Regions from separate parts of the Bacillus sp. HSf4 genome, predicted to be linked through region 1. Evidence: predicted binding sites of a transcription regulator. Region 1 holds the regulator's gene; the other holds the start of a gene.
The links. Region 1 encodes Rex, which represses fermentation and respiration genes when NADH is low (regulators of the CRP and FNR family bind a similar motif). Its sites were predicted from a motif close to TTGTGAAATATTTCACAA; they were not measured.
Positions count from the first base shown of each region.

Region 2: a site for Rex is predicted at 2,248-2,265, ahead of P3X63_RS10915 (DUF1641 domain-containing protein). Genes of this name have one in related genera too.

Region 1 covers NZ_CP120679.1:685,220-688,632, reverse strand. The annotation lists gene P3X63_RS03475 (CPBP family intramembrane glutamic endopeptidase) at 1-8, shown strand, start outside; gene P3X63_RS03470 (YdiK family protein) at 8-196, shown strand; gene tatC (twin-arginine translocase subunit TatC) at 238-1,014, opposite strand; gene P3X63_RS03460 (twin-arginine translocase TatA/TatE family subunit) at 1,021-1,194, opposite strand; gene P3X63_RS03455 (redox-sensing transcriptional repressor Rex) at 1,237-1,881, opposite strand; gene moaC (cyclic pyranopterin monophosphate synthase MoaC) at 1,878-2,390, opposite strand; gene P3X63_RS03445 (ABC-F family ATP-binding cassette domain-containing protein) at 2,538-3,413, shown strand, end outside.
Region 2 covers NZ_CP120679.1:2,133,539-2,136,951, forward strand. The annotation lists gene P3X63_RS10905 (hypothetical protein) at 1-332, opposite strand, end outside; gene P3X63_RS10910 (NAD(P)/FAD-dependent oxidoreductase) at 529-1,707, opposite strand; gene P3X63_RS10915 (DUF1641 domain-containing protein) at 1,750-2,184, opposite strand; gene P3X63_RS10920 (excisionase family DNA-binding protein) at 2,581-2,811, opposite strand; gene P3X63_RS10925 (hypothetical protein) at 2,908-3,135, shown strand; gene P3X63_RS10930 (AMP-binding protein) at 3,213-3,413, opposite strand, start outside.

The DNA of each region.
Region 1 (3,413 bases):
TTTTATGATGAGAAGCCCTGTGTTTTGGGGGGTCATTTATTTATTGACAGGCGTGCTGTTTACTTACCTGGCATCCACCTCACCGGGAGGCATATGGTCTTTTTACACCATTCTGTTGATGCTTTTCGCCGCCTATAATATCAGTATTTCCTTCAAAATGTTCGCCTTGTCGGGCAGAATGAAGCGAAAAAAATAAAGAGCCCTTTCGAGCCATTCCCTTTCCGCGGGAATGGCTCTTTATTTGCTCTGGTCTTTCAAAAACGCCTGGTTTTCCTCCTGGATGATCGTTTTTTGCGCCTGTCTGTAAGAGATTCTTGAAATCACGATACTGAGCTCATAAAGCAGCAATAAAGGCACAGAAACCATTAAATGAGACAATACTTCAGGCGGTGTGATGAGCGCCGCGATAACAAACAAAACAAAATAGGCGTACTTTCTGATTCTGGACAAAAACATGGGCGTCACCAAACCGAGCCTCGTGATAAACATGATCACGACAGGCATCTGAAACAATAAGCCAAAAGGAAGCGTTAATTGCAGCAAAAACTGAAAATATTCATGAATTCCGATGACCTGATTGACGTTCAAATCATCGGAGATCCTCGTCATAAAATCGACGACAAACGGAAATAAAATAAAGTAAGAAAAGGCAATGCCGCCTAAAAAAAGTATGATCGATACCGGAATATAGCTGAGCGTCACTTTACGCTCTTTTTGATACAGCCCGGGGCTGACAAAAGCCCACAGATGATATAAAAGAAGCGGCGAAGTCAAGACAGCGCCGATGATGAAAGCAAACTGCACATACACAAACAAAGGGTCAGTCAGCTTAAACGCGTTAAGCGTGAGCAGCTTTGCTTCATCCGTCTGCTGCAGATAAATGATCAGCGGCTTTGCCAAAAAAAAGCCTGCTGCAACAAAAACGACAAAAAAGAAAAAAATCATCATGAGTCGTCTTCGAAGTTCTGTAATATGTTCTACCAGCGACATTTCTTTTCCCTTCATAAATGTCATCCTATCTTACTGATCTTCCTTCTTTTTATCCGTATCGTCGTCAGCCAACCCTTTTGTCGCATTTTTAAATTCCCGCAGCGTATTTCCGGCCGCTCTTCCAAGCTCCGGAAGTTTTTTCGGGCCGAATACTAAAAGCGCCACCACGACGATTAAAATAAAGCTTCCAGGACCGATTGGCATCAATGCCTGCCCCCTTTCCTTTACTTTTAAGCTTCCCGTTTTTCACTTGTCATTCATTGAATAATGCTTCAGAAAATACACGAGTGACTGCAGTTCAACCGCCAAATCTATATGATGAATTCGAATGTGGTCCGGCACATTCAAACGAGCCGGCGTAAAATTTAAAATCCCTTTAATGCCCAGCGCGACCAGCCTGTCTGTGATGGATTGCGCGGCTTGGGCCGGAACCGTCAAGATGGCGACGGGAATGTCATCCGTCATATGTTCTTCAAGGGCGTTTAAGTCATAGACCGGAACGCCGCCCACCTCGGTGCCGATTTTATTCTCATTGATGTCAAAAGCCATGGCAATTTTCGTATTGTTGTTTTTGATGAAATTGTAATGGAGAAAGGCTGTCCCTAAATTCCCCACACCGATGAGTGTTACGTTTGTCATTTCATCCTGATCAAGCGTCTTTCTGAAAAAGGACAACAGATAATTGACATTGTAGCCGTAACCTTTTTTGCCGAGGGCGCCAAAGTAGGAAAAATCCCTGCGTATGGTAGCGGAATCGACCTTGACGGCATCGCTCAGCTCAGCGGATGATACACGCTGTTTTCCGGATGCATGAAGGTTTTTTAGAAAACGATAATATAACGGCAGCCGTTTTGCTGTCGCTTGCGGAATTTTTGAATGATCCATGTTCATAGACGATCCTCCATGTTTACATCAGCTTTTTCCTTTTTGTAGCCACCGTTTTTCCCGCCAGTCTTTTCGAGAAGACATGTCGGTCCTATCACCATTCCCTTATCCGCCGCTTTGCACATGTCATAGACGGTCAACGCACAGACGGAGGCGGAAGTTAACGCTTCCATTTCCACACCTGTACTCCCTCTCGTCTTGACTCTAGATTGAATATGCAGCACGCTTTTCTGTTCTTTTTCCTCCCACCGAAAGGCAATATCAACTCCCTTGAGCGCGATCGGGTGGCACATCGGGATGATGGCGGAAGTTTGTTTTGCCGCCATGATTCCGGCAACCTGAGCCACTGCCAGCACATCGCCTTTCCCGATTTCCCGGTTGTTGATTTTTTCATGTACTTCTTTATTCATGGACACACTTGAGACGGCTACTGCGGTGCGGACTGTAGCTTCCTTTTCACTGATGTCAACCATCCTCGCTCTGCCCTGTTCATTAAAATGTGTAAATTCATTCATGATCAAAACTCTCCTTATAACGATCATACACTATTTTTTTCGTTCTGTCTTTTTCTTTTGGTTAAAATCTTCCAGACTTCACTTAATTGTTTGCTGACTGCCGGTTGATAGGCTACACTTAAAATAGCAGACAAGAGGTGAAATATCATGATGATCTTGCAAGTCAATCAGCTCGCAAAATCGTTTGGGGCTGATACTATTTTAACGAATATAAAGCTGGAAGTCAGATCAAAGGACAGGATTGCGATCGTCGGACGCAACGGAGCCGGAAAATCGACTTTCTTAAAAATCATCGCAGGAAAGCTGTCATATGAAAAAGGTGAAATCATCAAGCCGAAAGATTTAACGATGGGCTACCTGGACCAGCACTCAGGGCTTGATTCAAAGCTGACGATTAAGGAAGAACTGCTGTCGGTATTTGAATTTCTCAAGAAAATGGAACAAGAGATGCGTTCGATCGAAGAGCAAATGGCGCATGCTGATCCGGGCAAGCTGAACTCTTTAATGAAAACTTATGACAGGCTGCAGCAGGAGTTTAAAGACAAGGGCGGCTACCAATATGAAGCCGAAGTCAGATCCATCATGCACGGACTTGGTTTTGCCGGGTTTGATGATAACGCCCGCGTTCAGGACTTGAGCGGAGGACAGAAAACGCGGCTCGCTCTCGGTAAAATGCTTTTGACAAAGCCCGATCTCCTCATTCTCGATGAGCCGACGAACCACTTGGACATCGACACGCTGACATGGCTTGAACAATATTTGCAAAACTACAGCGGAGCGATTTTAATCGTGTCCCATGACAGATACTTTCTCGATAAAGTTGTCACACAAGTTTACGAGATTTCCCGCTCCCAGAGCAAAAAATATATCGGAAACTACAGCTCTTATCTTAAATTGAAGGCAGAGCATCTTGAAAAAGAAACGAAGCTGTATGAAAAACAGCAGGATGAAATCGCCAAGCTGCAGGACTTCGTCGACCGCAATTTAGCCAGGGCTTCAACGACAAAGCGCGCACAGAGCAGA
Region 2 (3,413 bases), 1.4 Mb from region 1:
AAGCAGATCCGCATATATGGAGCAAATAACCATCCAAGAACGATCGGCTGGATATGAATCAAAATAAATACGAGCCGGGCTTTCGCATTTTCTTTGTAATAGCGGTTTGTGGAAGAAGAAAAATTGGCGATCACTCCGCCTGTGATATCAATGGTTAATGCCGCCAGCAGCAAGCTTTGCCATATGTGAAAATGCTGCCACCCTGAATATGAAGCAGCTAAAAGAAGCGAGGACATCCCCATGGCAAACAAAAGTGTTAAACATAACTCAGATACAGCAATTTTCTTGCCGAATAATTCATGAAGAGGAGCAGGTACTTTCAGCATTTTCATGTGTTTTACCTCCTAGTTCTTATTCTTTCGGTACATGTCTATGTTGCCTGAAAAAAATCATCAAGGCCTTCCCGTCAGTGAAATCTGTGCGGCATTTTTTGTGTCATAGTTTTCACAACATTTTCATTTACCCGTCAAATTTGAAGCGAAAAAAGCGCCACTTATAGTTTAAACTATAAGTAGCGCTTCCTTTACATTAATAAGCTAAGCTGAACAGACCTTTAATATGGCTCAGGTAACGGACATTGCTCGCTTCTTTCATCAATGAAGCAGGCAGGCCTTTAAGAGACGTGCTGTTTGCGCCGATCACGGCAACCGCGTCTTTGCGGCCAAGGCTTGCAAGCGTCCCTGAGTTTACAGGGCTGAATGTTTCCATTGATTTGTTTTCTAAGTATGCATATAAGTTGTAGCCGATCAGCTCGCCCATTTGCCAAGCGATTTGCGCTGTCGGAGGGTATGGACGGCCATCCGGACCAAAGACAACGGCACTGTCTCCTGCAACAAATACATCTTCGTGGGATGTAGATTGAAGGAAGTCGTTGACAGTCGCGCGTCCGCGGTTGACTTCAAGTCCTGATTCGCCGATAAGCGGATTACCTTGAACACCGCCGGTCCAGACGAATGTGTTTGTGACGATTTTTTGACCGTCTTTCAAATCAACGACGTTTCCTTCCACATTTGTGACAGGAAGACCTGTTAAAAATTCAACGCCGCGTTTTTCAAGGCTTTTTGTTGCGCGTTCGATCAGCTCGTCAGGAAGCACAGGCAGGATTTTCGGACCGGCTTCGACTAATTTCAGCTTGATTTCTTTAGGATCTACACCGTAGCTTTTGGCAAGGTTCGGCATGATGTCAGCCAGTTCGCCGACAAGTTCAACACCGGTCAGTCCGCCGCCGCCGATTAAGATTGTCGCATCAGCTTCATTTTTTGTTTTGGCGTATTCCGCCACTCGTTCTTCAACATGCTTGAAGATTTTGTTCGCATCGTTTGCGGATTTCAGCACCATGCTGTTTTCTTCAAGTCCAGGGATGCCGAAGTAGGCTGTGACAGATCCAAGACCGACAACAAGCGCATCATACGTTAAAGTTGAGCCGTCAGAAAGGGCGACTTCTTTTTTGTCGACTGAGAAAGAATTGACTTTCGCGATTTTAAGATCGATGTCTTTTCCTTTGAAAAGCTTTGTAAGCGGCATGGCGATCGCTTGTTCAGAAACGTTGCCCGCTGCCAGGCGATGCAGTTCTGTGATGATTTGGTGTGTTGGGTATTGGTTAACCACTGTAACTGTTGCTTCTTCTTTACTGTAATGTTTGCGTACTGTTAAAGCGGACAGTAATCCGCCGTAACCAGCGCCTAAAATGACAATATGTTTTGACATCGTAAATCCTCCGTCCTTATTCTAAATATATTCTGAAGGTTGTTATTTTTGTTTTTCGCGTTCTGACATGATTTGCAGATAGCTTTGAGCAAAGCGGAACAGCTTCTGCGCCTGCGGATCCTTGAGCATTCTCAGAAGACCGAACAGGCCGATGACTTCGTTGCTTTCCTCAGCGCGGTCTTTTGCTTCAATGGCCGTCGACGCGATTTCTTTCGCCGTTTCTTTCACAGGCTCCAAAATTTCTGTAATGGCACCTACAGTGTCGCTTTTCAACACTTCATCAGTTGCCACGGATTGGGCGAAATCGTAAGACTTCGTCAAAATGTTGACCAGTTCTGTCAGCTTTGGAAGCTGGTCGACCAGGACAGTCAAAGATTCCTGCACTTCAGGTTTTAACAGTTGATCAATAAGATCGCGTTGGCTTTGACTTACAGATTCGTTTGTTTGATCATTCGTTTGATCGATTGTTTCCGGCATAACCAATTCTCCTTTACAATAAGCGATGTGCTGTTTTTTGATGGAAGCCCTTCCAATTACAGTTTGTGAATTTATGCACAAACAAGTCCAGAAAAAAGCGCTCCCCGGTGTGTTTGTTTTGCGTTTTCAGCGGTGTCCTTTTGAAGCACAAACCAAAAACTTGCAATCTAAAACACAATGTATATTTTACTATTAAATGATAACATTTTTTGAACAAAAAATGAACGCGATTGTGTCGGAAATGAAAGAAAAACATAGAAAACTTGATCTGAAAGGGTTGTTTCATTCCTTTCATTTCCTATATTGTGTCTTCGTGATCCAATTCCCCTCCCCTGAGACAAAAGATGCACAAATGAAGATGCTGAAAAAACCTTTGTTTACATAATATATTTATTATCAATCTTCATCTTTTACATCCGGGTCCTCCGGAAGCGGTTCGTTTAAAATCGCCTCAACCATTTCCTTATACTTTTCCATCTGCTCCAAATGTGTATGAAATTGTTCTTTATTCAGCAAATATTGCTGTCCGTCATGGATCGCCCGGATTTTCCTTTGTCTGACGAGCTGTTCGATATATGATTCTGGAAGTGATAAATATTCTGCGGTCTCTTTTATCGTTAAGTACATTTTTGGATCCCTTTCGTCCCGATTTTAGGCGAACGCTGCCATTTTACAGATCATAAGATAAGGTATATCAGTTTAGATGATGGAGGCACATTCACGATGTATTCAAAATGGAATTCTGAAGCGCCCTATCCGCCTGCTGCCTCACAAATCCCGCCGGGTCAGCCATCTGCCCAACAGATGACAGAAAGGTTAAAACATCTGGAGGATCAAATGGGGATGCTGATTAAGCTGATGGAAAGCAACAACCAGCTCCTGCGCTCAATTGAGGAACAGCAAAACCGTGTATGTACGTCCGGCGGCGGTTCGGTTATTGTCCGAATGTAAGTCAGCGACCCGCTTATCTCAAAATAAAGAAGAAGGCCATCACCCTTCTTCTTTATTTTTGCGCCTCCATCAGTATACTATAGAAGTTTTCGCTCCGAAAGCCGGGCGATTTCATCGTAAACTTCGGGGTTTTCCAAGGCGGACAAATCTCCCGAAGGCTCGTTTAAATAGGCGGCACGTATCAGTCTTCTCATTACTTTTGCATTTCTCGTCTTTGGCAGTCCGCTGACGAAATGAACATCTTTCGGCTTGACCGCTTTTCCGATCGCGCGGCATGC